DNA from 2 places in the Pediococcus claussenii ATCC BAA-344 genome. Region 2 is predicted to be linked to the other one. Evidence: predicted binding sites of a transcription regulator. Region 2 holds the regulator's gene; the other holds the start of a gene.
What was found. Region 2 encodes CtsR, which represses protease genes until heat stress. Its sites were predicted from a motif close to TTGGTCAAAAAAGGTCAAANA; they were not measured.

Region 1 (7,772 bases), 140 kb from region 2:
GCAAGTACAATTAAATGATTCGCAAATCGAAACTCTAAATGATCTCCTGAATAAAGCTGGTTTTGAAACATTATTAACTGTGGATAGAGATCCTAAATTTGTAGTTGGATACGTAAAATCAACTACTCCGCATCCTGACTCAGATCATTTGCTAATTACAGAAACTGAAATAGGTAATGGAGAAACATTACAGTTAGTCAGCGGATCACCAAACATGAAAGCAGATATTAAAGTAGTTGTGGCTAAAGTTGGTGCTATGATGCCAAACGGAACGATTATTTGGCCAGGAGAACTTCGCGGCGTTAAAAGTGACGGTATGATTGTATCTGGAAGAGAGCTTGGTTTGAAAAATGCTCCTCAAAAGAAGGGTGCACTAATTTTACCCGAGAATGATGACCACTTTAAGCTTGGTGATGCGTTTGACTTTGAACGAGGAAATCACTTATTTGATTAGTACTAGTTAGGGGTAAGTATGGGTAAGTATGATGGGCCAGCCTTTTTTCGAAAAAAGAAAAAAGAAGAAGAAAGATTAGAATTTAAAGATCCACAAGGCCAAGATCAAGTTGAAAATGGCCTTTTTAAAACTGAAAAAAAATTTAAGCCGGCAATTGATGAAAAAGAAGTTAAGCACTTAAAAAAAATAACGAGGCAAGATAAAACTTTTCAGGAGAACAAACAAGGTGAGACTTCTAAATTTGTACCGCGAAGTCATCTTAAGTCTGAATCTATGCCTAGAGAATCGATAACACGTTCAGAAAGTTATCCAGCGAAAGAATTGGATAGTCGGAGTGACATGCAGAGTAGTACGAGACTTGATTCACAATCAATAAGCGTAAGTAGTCAGTTAACAGAATCCAGTTTAACAAGTGGAGAAGTGTCAAGAGAACTTTCAACAAGCAACTTTTCTTCCAATCACCGACGTCACCGTATATTTGAAGAACCAACTCCAGATTTTGATGTAGAAGTACCTAAGTCTGCTCTAACGTCTAATCAGGTGGATGAACATTCAGAAATGATTCGTGGATATAATTTCCCTAAGGTTTCAATGTTACCAGATCCTATCAGGACAGCTGAAAATACTTCTGAATGGGTAAAAGATTTGGCTCAGAGACTTAATGATGCTCTGAGTGCGTTTGGGGTTAATGCGAGTGTAGCAAATTGGACAGTGGGTCCTACTGTCACGCAATTTGAAATCGAACTTGGCAGAGGAGTTAAAGTTAATAAAATAACTAATTTGGCAGATGATTTGAAATTACAATTAGCGGCTCGTGATATTAGAATTGAGGCTCCTATTCCAGGGAAAAGTACTGTTGGGATCGAAGTACCAAATCTTAAATCTAGGCCAGTTTTATTGTCAGAAATTATTGATTCAGATGCTTTTAGAAATAGTGAGTCGCCCTTAACCGTTGCGATCGGAGTTGATTTATTTGGACAACCTCGGGTTTACGACTTGCGTAAGATGCCGCATGGATTGATTGCAGGTGCTACTGGTTCTGGAAAATCAGTCTTTATTAATAGTTTGTTAGTTTCACTATTATATAAAGCAACGCCAAAAGAATTAAGGTTACTTTTAATTGATCCTAAGGCAGTTGAACTTGCCCCATACAACAATTTGCCACATTTGTTATCACCAGTTATTTCTGATCCAAAGGCAGCTTCAGCAGCGTTAAAATGGGTTACAAAAGAAATGGATCAACGTTACGAAAAACTAGCTGCTGCGGGTGCGAGAAATATTGAGCAATTTAATAAAAAGGCAGAAAAAGTTGGTGATGACGCTAACAAAATGCCGTATATCGTTGTAATCATTGATGAGTTGGCGGATTTGATGATGGTAGCGTCTTCCGAAGTTCAAGATTATATTGTGCGTATCACCCAAAAAGCCCGTGCAGCTGGAATTCATTTGATTATTGCAACTCAGAGGCCAAGTGTGGATGTCGTTACAGGTCTTATAAAAAATAACATTCCAACTCGGGTTGCATTCATGGTTTCTAGTCAAATTGATTCGCGTACGATTCTTGATCACGCTGGAGCGGAACGTTTGCTTGGAAGAGGAGATATGTTATTTCTCGGGAACGGTGCTAGTCGCCCCGTTCGCTTGCAAGGTGCATATATTGAAGATGAAATTGACGAAATTACAGAGTATGTTCGAGGACAAGCACCGCCACAGTATATGTTTAATCCGACTGAGTTGAAAGAAGCAGTGGCTCAAACGGATAATTCAGATGAATTGATGGGTGATGTTTTGAAGTATATTGCGAACGAAGATACAGTATCTACTTCCAAGTTACAGAGGATGTTTTCAATTGGATATAATCGTGCTGCTACAATGATTGATCAACTTGAAGAATTAGGATACGTGTCTGAGGCTCGAGGATCTAAGCCACGTGATGTCTATTATAGTGGTGAAGAAGAAAATAAAAAATGATAGGAGTGCTCTAACGTGGATAAAGAGAAAATTTATTTTTTTGTAGGAATAAAAGGTTCTGGAATGAGTTCTTTAGCACTAATATTACATGATGAAGGATTTAAAGTTATTGGATCAGATATTGATCAGTACACTTTTACACAAAAAGGGTTAGAAGCTGCTGGAATTAAAATTTTATCTTTTGATCCCAATAATTTAAAAGATGGAATGGTGGTAATTGCCGGTAACGCCTTCACTGATCAGCACCCGGAAATTGAGCGTGCTCGTGCTATGAACCTCGAAGTAATCCGTTATCATGAACTATTAGGTCAAATGTTGGGTTCATATACAAGCATTGGCGTTGCTGGGACACATGGTAAAACAAGTACAACTGGTCTCCTTTCCCATGTTCTTAGTGGTGTTGCTCCAACTAGTTATTTAATAGGAGATGGGACGGGTAAAGGTATACCTGACGCTCGTTTCTTTGTGTTTGAGGCAGACGAATATCGACGACACTTTATTGCATACCACCCAGATTATATGATTATGACAAATGTAGATTTTGATCATCCGGACTATTACAAGGATCTTGCTGATGTTCAAAGTGCCTTCCAGAAAGTAGCATTACAAGTAAAAAAAGGTATTTTTGCTTGGGGTGATGACAAAGGTCTAAGAAGCTTGCATGCGGATGTTCCCATCTATTATTACGGTACAAGTGAGAATGATGATTTTCAGGCGCAAAATGTTGAGAGGACTACAACGGGGTCGGAGTTTGACGTAGTTCATCATGGTAAAAAAATAGGGCATTTTGAAATACCCCTTTTTGGAGAGCATAATGTTTTAAATAGTTTGGCCGTTATTGCTGTCAGTTACTTCGAATCGATTGATTTAGATCTTATTAAGCGTGAGCTAATGAGTTATCAAGGAGTTAAGCGCCGCTTCTCCGAAGAAAAAGTTGGTGACAACGTCCTTATTGATGATTACGCTCATCACCCATCTGAAATCAAAGCAACAATTGATGCTACAAGACAAAAGTATCCTGACAAAAAAGTTGTAGCCGTTTTTCAGCCACATACATATTCGAGGACTGCAGCGTTATTAGATGGATTTGCAAAGAGTTTGAGTTTGGCTGATCAGGTGATTTTAACTGAAATATTTGGCTCTGCTCGTGAGTCTGAGGGTAAAGTTTCTTCAAAGGATCTAGCTGATAAAATTGGAAATGATACCAAAATAATTCATGAGAATGATTTACAAGCATTATTAGACTTACATGATGCGGTACTAGTTTTCATGGGCGCTGGCGATATTGGAAAATATGAAGATGATTATAAGGCTGCTATTAAGGGTTAGAAAAACAAATTTAAGAAATGTATAAATTTGACTTTTGTTGACCATTTGACGTTTAAAAACTCGAATTATGAGTTAAAAGCTGGTACAATTGCACTCAAATAGAGAAAAGGGGCAATTTAATTGGAAGAACCTAGAAATGTAATTAATACCCAAGTAGGGTTAAATCGATTTTTAACTAAGATGTACGGGTGGATGGCGGCGGCAGTTGCCTTTTCAGGCATTATTTCCTTTATGGGGGCCACTGTTTGGCGACCACAGTACATTACTTTTATGAATAATAGGCTTGCGTATTGGCTCATCTTTGGTGGATTATTCCTGTTTAGTATGTTTGGACAGCGCTCTGCTTTGCAAAATCCAATGACCGGATTTTTGATGCTCTTTGGATTTGCGGGATTCTTTGGATTTTCACTGTCAGCCATTTTCCTTGTTTATAGTGCTGCTACGATAGCAGGGGCCTTCTTTGCTGCGACAGTTACGTTCGTTGTAATGGCGTTGATAGGTCTGACTACGAAGCGGGACCTTAGCAAGATGGGTACGCAACTCTTAGCAGCATTAATTGGGATGATTGTTGTATCATTTATCAATATGCTTTTCATTCATAGTAGCGCCGTTGTTTTTGTGTTTTCAATTATTGGGATTCTTGTGTTCGCGGGATTATCCATGTATAACACGGCACAGATGAAAAATATGTACCTTAGCTATGGTGACCAAGTTTCAGAAACTGGACTGGCTTTACAGGGAGCTTTCAGTCTTTATCTTGATTTTATTAATTTATTTCAGTATTTCCTTATGATTTTTGGATGGGGAAGCCGAGATTAAAATTTAACCTTTAGATATTAGAAGTTGTAATCAATTGTTTTGATGCAACTTCTTTTTATATACTAAATTTACAATTAAAAATTTCAAGAAACATAGATATTATCTCTGAAATATTGAAGAAAATAATATTGAAAAAAATTTAATGAAAGTGAGATATTATGACAACATTTTATGATTTTTCAGAAACAGAGATGGATGGGAAGAAGATTAATTTTGCTGAGTATAAAGGAAAAGTTGTAATAGTCGTAAACACTGCTAGTAAGTGTGGGTTTGCACCACAATTAGAGACGCTTGAAGAAATTTATAATGAGTATCATAGTAAGGGGCTTGAAATACTAGGGCTACCTTCAAATCAATTTAAACAGGAATTGAAATCTGATGAAGAGACCCTCGATTATTGTCAGATGCATTACGGAGTTACTTTTCCAATGACTAAGAGAGTTGTTGTGAATGGTAAAGATGAGGATCAGCTGTTTACGTATTTAAAAGAAACATCCGGTAACGGCAGAATTAAGTGGAATTTTACTAAGTTTCTAATTGATAGAGATGGACACTTAATTAAAAGGTACGCACCGATAACAACACCCCAAAAAATGATTGCGGATATTGAGGATGCAATTAAGAAATAAGACTTGGAACGATAAGGCATTGGTTAAACGTGATTGATTCTTTTCTAAAAAACATGTAATGGGAAAAGTGCTTATCATTGATATAATTTTTGACTAAAGACTTCGTGCTTTGTTGCATTTTTGGTATGATGTAGATAGGATAAACGGAGGAAAATTATGACTGATAAACGATTACTTTTGATTGATGGGAACAGTATTGCGTTTCGTTCTTTTTTTGCATTACAAAATTCACTAAGTCGATTCACTAATGCTGATGGATTGCATACTAATGCTATTTATGGTTTTAATAAAATGCTAGATATTATCTTGGATAATGTAAACCCAACAGATGCTTTAGTTGCTTTTGATGCTGGAAAGACAACCTTTAGGACAAAAATGTATACCAATTACAAGGGGGGACGTGCCAAAACACCTTCGGAATTAACAGAGCAAATGCCATATTTACGTGATTTGCTAACAGGATACGGAATAAAGTCGTACGAATTGGCTGATTATGAAGCTGATGATATTATTGGAACTTTGTCCTTAGAAGCAGAAAAGCTTGGATATCGTGTCACAATAGTGACGGGTGACCGTGATTTAACTCAGTTAGTCAGTGATAAGACCACAGTGGCTGTTACCGTTAAGGGCGTTACCGAGGTTGAAGATTATACTCCAGAGCATTTGAAAGAAAAGTTAGGTGTGACACCTACGCAAGTGATTGATTTAAAGGGGTTAATGGGAGACAGCTCAGATAATTATCCTGGCGTAACTAAAGTTGGTGAAAAGACCGCCTTAAAGCTGATTGACCAGTTTGGAAGTGTTGAAAATTTATACGACCACATTGATGATCTAAAGCAAAGCAAGATGAAAGAGCACCTTATCGAAGATGAAGATAATGCATTTTTATCAAAAAAATTGGCAACAATTGATCGTGATTCCCCTCTAAAAATTGGATTGGATCAACTTGAATATAAAGGAATTAACGAAGAATACCTAATTGATTTTTATCAAAAAATGGGATTTAAATCCTATTTAAAAAAATTTCAAAAATCTGGTGGGCTGAAAGAAGTAGAGCAAACACAATTTCAAGAGTTAACAAAAGCGAATTTAGATAAGGCAATGGAGAGCTTAGGTAATGAAGTATCTTTGTATTTAGAAATGCCTGAAAAAAATTATCATTTATCAAGTTTTGCGGGTTTTGTAATAGGCAACGATGAAAAGTGGTTTGTTTCCCGGAATGTCGAGTTACTCAAACTTCCAACCATTAAAGATTTGATTGAAAATATTGACGTAAAATTAAATGTTTTTGATAGCAAGCGAACCTATGTGGGCTTGAATAGACTAGAAATTAATGCTCAATGTTTTAATTACGACGTTTTATTACAATCATATTTACTTGATACTAATGAGAATTCTAATGATTTAGGTTTATTAGCTCAACAACATGCTTATTATAATGTGGAATCCGATGCTGACGTGTACGGCACTGGTGCAAAGTTGTCTATTCCAGATGATGATCAAACCTTTTTTCAGCATCTGGCGAATAAGGGTAAAGCAATAGAGGTTTTAGGAAAAGCCTTGGATGGCGAGTTGAAGCAAAATGAGCAGGATAAACTTTATTGGGAAATCGAATTGCCCCTTGCAATAGTTTTGGCAAAAATGGAAATCAGCGGAATTAGAGTAGATTCCAATCGGTTAATCCAAATGCAAAGTGAATTTGCTGAACGATTAAGTGAAATAGAAGGTGAAATTTACCGTTTGGCGGGTGAAGAGTTCAATATAAACTCTCCTAAACAATTAGGACGGATTTTATTCGAAAAAATGCGTTTGCCAATTATCAAGAAAACCAAGACAGGATACTCAACAGCGGTTGATGTTCTTGAAAAACTACGTGGGGAATCTGATATTGTTGATGATATTTTAAACTATCGAACTATTTCAAAGATCCAATCTACCTATGTTGAAGGCCTTTTAAAAGTTGTACATTCGAAAGATCAAAAAATTCACACAACATACATTCAAACTTTAACCCAAACGGGGCGATTATCATCAATTGAACCTAATTTACAGAATATTCCCGTTCGAATTGATGAAGGAAAGAAGATTCGACAAGCTTTCGTACCCTCAAAGGAAGGATGGCACATTTTATCATCCGATTATTCTCAAATTGAGTTGCGTGTGCTGGCACACCTAACCGGTGATAAGAACATGCAGGAAGCCTTTATTGAGAATCAAGACATTCATGCAAGTACTGCCGTTAGAATTTTTGGTTTGAAAGATGCTTCCGAAGTTACACCTAATATTAGAAGGCAAGCCAAAGCTGTAAATTTTGGGATTGTCTATGGTATTAGTGATTATGGTCTTTCTCAGAATATTGGAATTTCACGATCCGATGCTAAAAAATTTATTGAAACTTATTTCCAGGAATTTCCTGGGGTAAAAAATTATGTGGATAATATTGTTAAAGTTGCCAAGGAACAAGGGTATGTAGAGACAATTTCACACCGTAGAAGATATTTACCGGATATAAACTCTAGTAATTTTAGTCAAAGGTCTTTTGCGGAGAGAACTGCAATGAATACACCAAT
Region 2 (7,772 bases):
TAGCTGGGGCTGCTGGCGTTATGAATGCTGTTATTTTGACGTCTGTTCTGTCATCAGCAAATTCGGGTATGTATGCCTCAACAAGAATGCTTTATTCGATGGCTAAACAAGGATATGCGGCTAAGTTCTTCGAAAGAACTACAAAACGTGGAATTCCCTTGGCAGCTCTTGTTGGTACAACAATTGTTGGATTGCTAACGTTTATTGCAAGTATTGAAGGACCTGAGATTTATATGTGGCTCGTTGCAGCAAGTGGTTTAACTGGATTTGTTGCTTGGGTAGGGATTGCAGTATCTCATTGGCGGTTTAGAAGAGCCTACGTTAAGCAGGGAAAAGATTTAGCAGATTTAAAATACCGTGCTAAATGGTTCCCAGTTGGTCCTTTGTTTGCTTTTGTTTTAAGTATTGTTGTTATTATTGGACAGGATTTAGACGCAGTTAAACATTTGAATTGGGAAGCAATGGGTATTACTTACATGTCGATCCCACTATTCATTATTTTGTTCCTATACTATAAGATAAAATACAAGACTCATTTGATTCCGTTAGATGAAGTTGATCTAAGCAAACCAGATATCACTAAAGAATAGAAAAATCAAGATATTGTTTTGAATCAGAATGATGATACAATATGTAGTGCTGATGTTATGAATAGTTACTATAGATGAACATTATTTTTAATTCAAAAGGGGAACAAACATGATTGCATTATCAGGACCAATTGGGGCAGGGAAAACAACTCTTACCGAGTTACTTACTAAGCATTGGGATAGCCAAGCTTATTATGAGTCAGTTGACGATAACAAGATTTTGCCGTTATTTTACAAAGATCCAAAACGGTACGCATTTTTGCTTCAGATTTATTTTTTAAATAAGCGGATGGATAGTATCAAGGCTGCCTCTGGCTTGTCGCGAAGCGTAATGGATCGTTCAATTTATGAGGATTCACTGTTGTTTCATTTAAATGCCGACATGGGTAGAGCAACTGATACAGAAGTTTCAATCTATGATTCACTGTTAAGTAACATGATGGAAGAATTGCCTAGGCTTTCATATCAGAAAAATCCTGATTTGTTAATTCATATTGATATTTCTTTTGATACAATGTTAAAGCGAATTAAAAAAAGGGGTCGATCATATGAGCAGATTGATGCCGATCCTGAATTGTACGATTATTATAAGACTTTGAATCAACGTTATGTTAAGTGGTTTGACAAATATGATCAAAGTCCCAAGATTAAGATTAACGGTGATCAACTTGATTTTGTTGAGAGTGTTGATGCACGTGCTAAGGTTTTAGATCTAATTGATGCAAAAGTTGCAGAAATGTAATTAATTACGTACAATGTCTTTAGAGAAAACGCGATACGTTTAAAGTAGGTTAACAGAGAGGCGATGTTGATGGGAGTCGCTAACCGAAACTCCGACGTTGAATGCGGGTGAGTAGTGTCACACGGTGATTCCGTTATCATCTCTTTTGAGTGTACTGTATTTTTGCAGTGAACTTGGGTGGTACCGCGAAACGAGCCTCTTCGTCCCATGATTTTTGGGAGAGAGGCTCGTTTTTTTATGATATAAGGAGGAATTTATATGTTAGATTTAAAGCTAATTAGAAATAATCCAGATGATATTAAGGCTAAGTTGGCTACACGTGGTGTAAAAGGCGAGACAATTGACAAGTTAATTGCAAAGGATGAAGAACGGCGTGATTTAATCGTTAAAAGTGAAAATTTAAAAAAGTTACGCAACGAGGTTTCTGATCAAATTTCGCTTAAGAAACGTCAAAAAGAAGATGCAACAGAACAAATCAAGGAAATGCAATCCGTAAGTAAGGATATTAAAGAACTCGATGAAAAACTACAGAACTCAGCCAAAGAGGTTGATGATATGGCTGCGCATTTACCAAATATTCCACATCCAGACGTTCCAGTTAGTCTAACGGAAGAGGGAAGCGTTGAATTGCGCAAGGACGGTCAACCAAGAAAGTTTGACTTTGAACCAAAACCTCATTGGGAAATCGGTGAAAAACTTGGAATCTTGAATTTTGAACGAGCAGCTAAAGTTTCAGGAAGCCGTTTTGTTTATTATATTGGGGATGGAGCTCGATTAGAACGAGCTATATACAATTTTTTCCTAGATCAAAATAACAAAGCTGGTTTTACTGAAGAGATTACACCATATATGGTGAATGATGCTTCAATGTTTGGTACCGGACAGTTTCCTAAGTTCAAGGAAACACACGCAGGATATGAGATTGCTGGTGAAAACTTAACTTTAATTCCTACTGCTGAGGTACCTTTGGTAAATTATTATCGTGATGAAATTTTAGATAATGAACAACTACCTATTAATGTAACGGCTTTATCACCTGCATTTCGTTCGGAGGCCGGAAGTGCTGGTCGCGACACTCGGGGGTTGATCCGGATGCACCAATTTAATAAAGTGGAAATGGTTAAAGTAGTAAGACCTGAAAATTCCTGGAATGAGTTAGAAAATCTAACTGAACATGCTGAAAGCTTATTGCACAAGTTGGATCTTCCTTATCGTGCAATCACGTTGACTACCAGTGATATGAGTTTCACTGCTGCAATGACTCATGATTTGGAGGTTTGGATCCCAGCCCAAAATACTTACCGCGAGATATCAAGTTGTTCAAACTGTACAGATTTCCAAGCTCGTCGTGCCCATATTAGGTATCGCGATGAAAATGATAAGCTACAATATGTGCATACTTTGAATGGTTCCGGTTTGGCTGTTGGACGCACAGTAGCTGCAATTTTGGAAAACTTCCAAAACGAAGATGGTTCCGTAAATATTCCTGAAGCATTGGTCCCTTACATGGGTGGGCAAACAGTTATTAAATAATGCTAGTGAGATTAGAATGATGCGAGCTCCTGTTGATGATTTATTCATTGAATTGGAGTTCGTTTTTTGATGTTTTGTTTTAAAGGTAACCTTTAAAACATAAGATATTTACAAATAAAAACTATTTGATTCTTCATTATTTTCAAAAACATGTTGACAGATGAACCATTAATCGGTAATATTTATAAATGTGTTCACGGAGGATTAGCTCAGCTGGGAGAGCATCTGCCTTACAAGCAGGGGGTCACAGGTTCGAACCCTGTATCCTCCATGGAACTTCGGTTCTATGGTACCATCCATTATGAACATGTTTGCGGGCGTGGCGGAATTGGCAGACGCGCAAGATTTAGGTTCTTGTATCGAAAGGTGTGGGGGTTCGAATCCCTTCGCCCGCATTGTGAGGCCGACTTAGCTCAGTTGGCAGAGCACCTGTCTTGTAAACAGGGGGTCGGAGGTTCGAATCCTCTAGTCGGCATTTTATTTTTTTGCGGAAGTAGTTCAGTGGTAGAACATCACCTTGCCATGGTGGGGGTCGCGGGTTCGAATCCCGTCTTCCGCTTTTTGCACCCATAGCGCAATTGGATAGAGTGTCTGACTACGAATCAGAAGGTTGCAGGTTCGACTCCTGCTGGGTGCATCGTTTACCAGAATGTTGAAAAACGTTCTGGTTTTTATTTACACTTTTTCCGTTAGTGCTAAAATAAATATATTACGGGAAGTAGCTCAGCTTGGTAGAGCACCACGTTCGGGACGTGGGGGTCGCAGGTTCAAATCCTGTTTTCCCGATTTGGTTGGAACTGTTGCAAAACTTGATTTTGAAACGGTTCTTTTTTTGTCTCATGATTTTTTAGAAATAAAGACTTGTTAATATGCTGGTTAAATGTATGACAGATTTAAGTTAGTACTATTTTTTTGCATTTTAATAAAATTCTCGTATAATGATAGTCAACATTAGTCAAAGCTTGGAGGTGATTGCAGTGCAAGGACAAAATATTTCGGATATCATTGAACGATATTTGAAAAGCATTCTCGCTGATTCTGAGGAGGTCGAGATTCGACGTTCAGAAATAGCCAATCAATTTGACGTTGTTCCGTCGCAGATTAATTATGTGATTAAAACACGCTTTACTATCCAAAATGGGTATGTAGTTGAAAGTAAGCGTGGTGGTGGCGGTTATATCAGAATTGAAAAAGTTAACTTACTAGAGGATATAGATGTATTAGATTCATTGATCGAGGTTATTGGTGATTCGATTAATGCTCGCGATGCCACTTCAATCATCGGTAGTTTATATGAAGATGATGTTCTGAATAAACGTGAAATGAATCTGGTATTATCTGCTATTGATAAAACGACACTTGCTTTTGGTGATCGTGATATTGAAAACAAGATTCGAGCACGTATTTTAATTGGTATCTTAAATCACTTAAGGTATGAGGATTAAGAAAGTTTGGTGGGGACATGGATAACTTATTTACACCCAGTGCAAAAAATGTATTAATGATTGCACAGGAACAAGCAAAGAAATTCAAACATCCAGCAGTTGGAACTGAGCATTTATTACTAGCACTCACAATTGAGCAAAATGGAGTTGCTAAAAGTGTATTGGACCAATTTAACGTTCAAGAAGTGGATGTAACAGAAGAAATTGAAAGTTTCACAGGATATGGTAACCTGACTTCTCGTAAGAATGATTACTTACCTTATTCTCCTAAGGCAAAAGAAATTTTGAGTTTGGCAGGTGACGAAGCTAAACAATTAAAGTCAAGCAAGATTGGAACTGAGCATTTGCTATTGGCCCTGTTACAGGATGATTCGATTTTATCGTCTAGAATTCTAGCAGCGCTTGATATTAGTGTGAGCGATGTGCAAAAGGTTGCGCTACGTAAGCTTGGTGTTAATCCAGCGGTGCGCGCTCGTCAAGCTCGTCAACGTCAAACTAATGGTGGGCAAAGTAGTGCAACGCCAACTTTAGATTCAGTTGCAAGAGACCTAACTGAAATGGCCGCAGAAGGGCAGATTGACCCTGTTGTTGGACGTAGTAAGGAAGTCCGACGAGTTATTCAGATATTAAGCAGGAGAACTAAGAATAATCCTGTATTGATTGGGGAACCAGGGGTTGGTAAAACTGCTATTGCTGAAGGATTGGCACAAAGAATCGTAGATGGTGATGTTCCCGAAGATATGCAGAATAAACGTCTGATGATGCTTGAAATGGGCTCTTTAGTGGCTGGTACAAAGTATCGTGGTGAATTTGAGGATCGTTTAAAAAAGGTGATTGAAGAGATTCGTACTGATAAAGGTATCATTCTCTTTATCGATGAATTGCACACTTTGATAGGTGCTGGTGGCGCAGAAGGGGCTATTGATGCTTCCAATATTTTGAAGCCTGCATTAGCCCGTGGCGAACTACAAACGATTGGTGCCACAACTCTAAATGAATACCAAAAATATATTGAATCAGATGCCGCCTTAGAACGACGCTTTGCGAGAGTTGAGGTAAACGAACCTACTGAGGATGAAGCAATTCAGATTTTGAAGGGGTTACGAGGTAAGTATGAAGAACACCATCACGTTGAAATAACTGATGAAGCAATTGTGGAAGCAGTAAAACTATCTTCACGTTATATTTCAGATCGTTACCTTCCTGATAAGGCAATTGATTTAATTGATGAGGCTGCCGCTAAGATTAGGATTGACGGCTCTGAAAAACCAGATTCAAAGAGCAAAAACGAGGCCAAGCTGGCAGAGTTGCGTCAGGAAAAAGAGGACGCAATTGATGCTCAAGAGTTTGAAAAAGCAGCTACAATTCGTGAAAAAGAGTTTAAGCTTGCTAAAAAAGTGGAAAAACAGAACAACGACAGTGAAAAGGCCGATAGTAAGAATGAGTATGATTTAGTTGAAACGGCGGAAAGTGTTGCTGAAATCGTTTCTGACTGGACAGGGGTTCCGTTAACTCATTTGGAACAAGCTGAATCAGATCGCCTAATTAATTTAGAAAAAACTCTGCATGAGCGAGTTATTGGACAAGACGAAGCGGTGTCGGCTGTTGCACGTGCAATAAGAAGAGCACGTTCTGGGCTAAAGGATCCTAAGCGACCTATTGGTTCGTTTATGTTTCTTGGACCTACAGGAGTTGGTAAAACCGAGTTAGCCAAGACTTTGGCTGATGTAATGTTTGGTTCTGAAGATAACATGATTCGAATTGATATGTCTGAGTACATGGAAAGGTATAGTACGAGTCGTTTAGTTGGTTCGGCGCCTGGATACGTCGGATATGATGAAGGTGGACAACTTACTGAACAGGTTCGACGTAAACCTTACTCAGTTGTGTTATTCGATGAGGTTGAAAAAGCACATCCCGATGTATTTAATCTCCTTTTGCAAGTACTTGACGATGGATTTTTAACTGACTCCAAGGGACGCAGAGTCGATTTTCGAAATACTATTTTGATAATGACTTCTAACCTAGGTGCAACAGCATTACGTGATGAAAAGTCTGTTGGCTTTGCAGCTAAGAATGCTTCTGAAGATTACAATGCAATGTCTGCTAAGGTTCGTGAGATTTTAAAGCAGAGTTTCCGTCCAGAATTCTTGAACCGGATTGATGAAACGATTATTTTCCATTCACTTACTAAGGAGGAATTACATTCAATTGTTAAATTAATGGCAAAAGATGTGATTTTGAGAATGAGTGAGCAGGGCATTAATACTAAGTTGACACCTGCCGCAATTGATGCAGTTGCAGATGCTGGATTTGATCCAGAGTTTGGGGCACGACCAATTAGGAGGGCTTTACAAACTGACGTTGAGGATAAATTGAGTGAATTAATTTTATCAGGTGAAGCTACTGTAGGTGATGACGTGACGGTCGGTGCGAGAAACGGGAAAATCACATTTAAGGTTTCTTCGGTACAAAAAAATAAAGTAAATAATTAATATAGTTGAGTGAGCTTGCCGTTTGACAAGACAAGGAAAAGTGGTTAAACTGTAATCTGTATATGTAAGTGATGCATATGGTACAGGGCGATCTATTGTCCGCTCTTGACCTGTATAGAAAAAGCAAAAACGATTCTTTTAAGTGAGTTGTTTTTGGTTTTTTTTTGCAAAAAAACAAGTCAATAGTGTAATTGTAATCAAACTGTAACATTATGTATTGGATTAATTTGGAGAGGTGACAAACTTGGCAGGACATTTAGTTAAATATGGAAAACGTCGTACTCGCCGAAGCTATGCTCGAATCAAGGAAGTACTTGATCTTCCTAATTTGATTGAGATTCAATCGGACTCATATCAATGGTTCTTGGATGAAGGGCTTCGTGAGATGTTCAACGATATTATGCCAATTGATGATTTCGCAGGAAATCTATCATTGGAATTTGTTGATTATCAACTATTAGAACCAAAGTATACCGTTGATGAAGCTCGTGAACATGAGGCAAATTATTCGGCTCCACTGCACGTTACTTTACGATTAACCAACCACGAAACTGGCGAGATTAAGTCGCAAGACGTGTTCTTTGGTGATTTTCCATTAATGACAGAACAAGGAACGTTTATTATTAATGGGGCAGAACGTGTTATTGTTTCCCAGTTGGTTCGCTCACCTGGTGTTTACTATAACGTTGAAAACGACAAAAATGGTCGTAAAATTTGGGGAACTACTGTAATTCCTAACCGTGGAGCTTGGTTGGAATATGAAACAGATGCTAAAAATATTTCGTATGTTCGAATTGACCGTACACGTAAGATTCCAATGACAGAATTGATACGTGCACTTGGTTTTGGCTCTGATGAAGAAATTATTGATATTTTAGGTGGATCAGATAGTCTTGATTTCACTCTTGATAAAGATGTTCATAAGAATCCAGAAGATTCACGTGTTGCGGAATCTTTAAAAGATATT

Region 1: a site for CtsR is predicted at 3,779-3,799, ahead of PECL_RS05485 (Bax inhibitor-1/YccA family protein). Genes of this name have one in related genera too.

The regions. Positions count from the first base shown of each region.
Region 1 covers NC_016605.1:1,133,804-1,141,575, reverse strand. The annotation lists gene ytpR (YtpR family tRNA-binding protein) at 1-454, shown strand, start outside; gene PECL_RS05495 (DNA translocase FtsK) at 473-2,425, shown strand; gene murC (UDP-N-acetylmuramate--L-alanine ligase) at 2,441-3,754, shown strand; gene PECL_RS05485 (Bax inhibitor-1/YccA family protein) at 3,875-4,573, shown strand; gene PECL_RS05480 (glutathione peroxidase) at 4,732-5,202, shown strand; gene polA (DNA polymerase I) at 5,359-7,772, shown strand, end outside.
Region 2 covers NC_016605.1:1,277,781-1,285,552, reverse strand. The annotation lists gene PECL_RS06360 (amino acid permease) at 1-590, shown strand, start outside; gene PECL_RS06355 (deoxynucleoside kinase) at 700-1,332, shown strand; gene serS (serine--tRNA ligase) at 1,591-2,865, shown strand; tRNA gene PECL_RS06345 (tRNA-Val) at 3,064-3,136, shown strand; tRNA gene PECL_RS06340 (tRNA-Leu) at 3,179-3,260, shown strand; tRNA gene PECL_RS06335 (tRNA-Thr) at 3,268-3,340, shown strand; tRNA gene PECL_RS06330 (tRNA-Gly) at 3,353-3,424, shown strand; tRNA gene PECL_RS06325 (tRNA-Arg) at 3,429-3,502, shown strand; tRNA gene PECL_RS06320 (tRNA-Pro) at 3,578-3,651, shown strand; gene PECL_RS06315 (CtsR family transcriptional regulator) at 3,843-4,310, shown strand; gene PECL_RS06310 (ATP-dependent Clp protease ATP-binding subunit) at 4,328-6,805, shown strand; gene rpoB (DNA-directed RNA polymerase subunit beta) at 7,050-7,772, shown strand, end outside.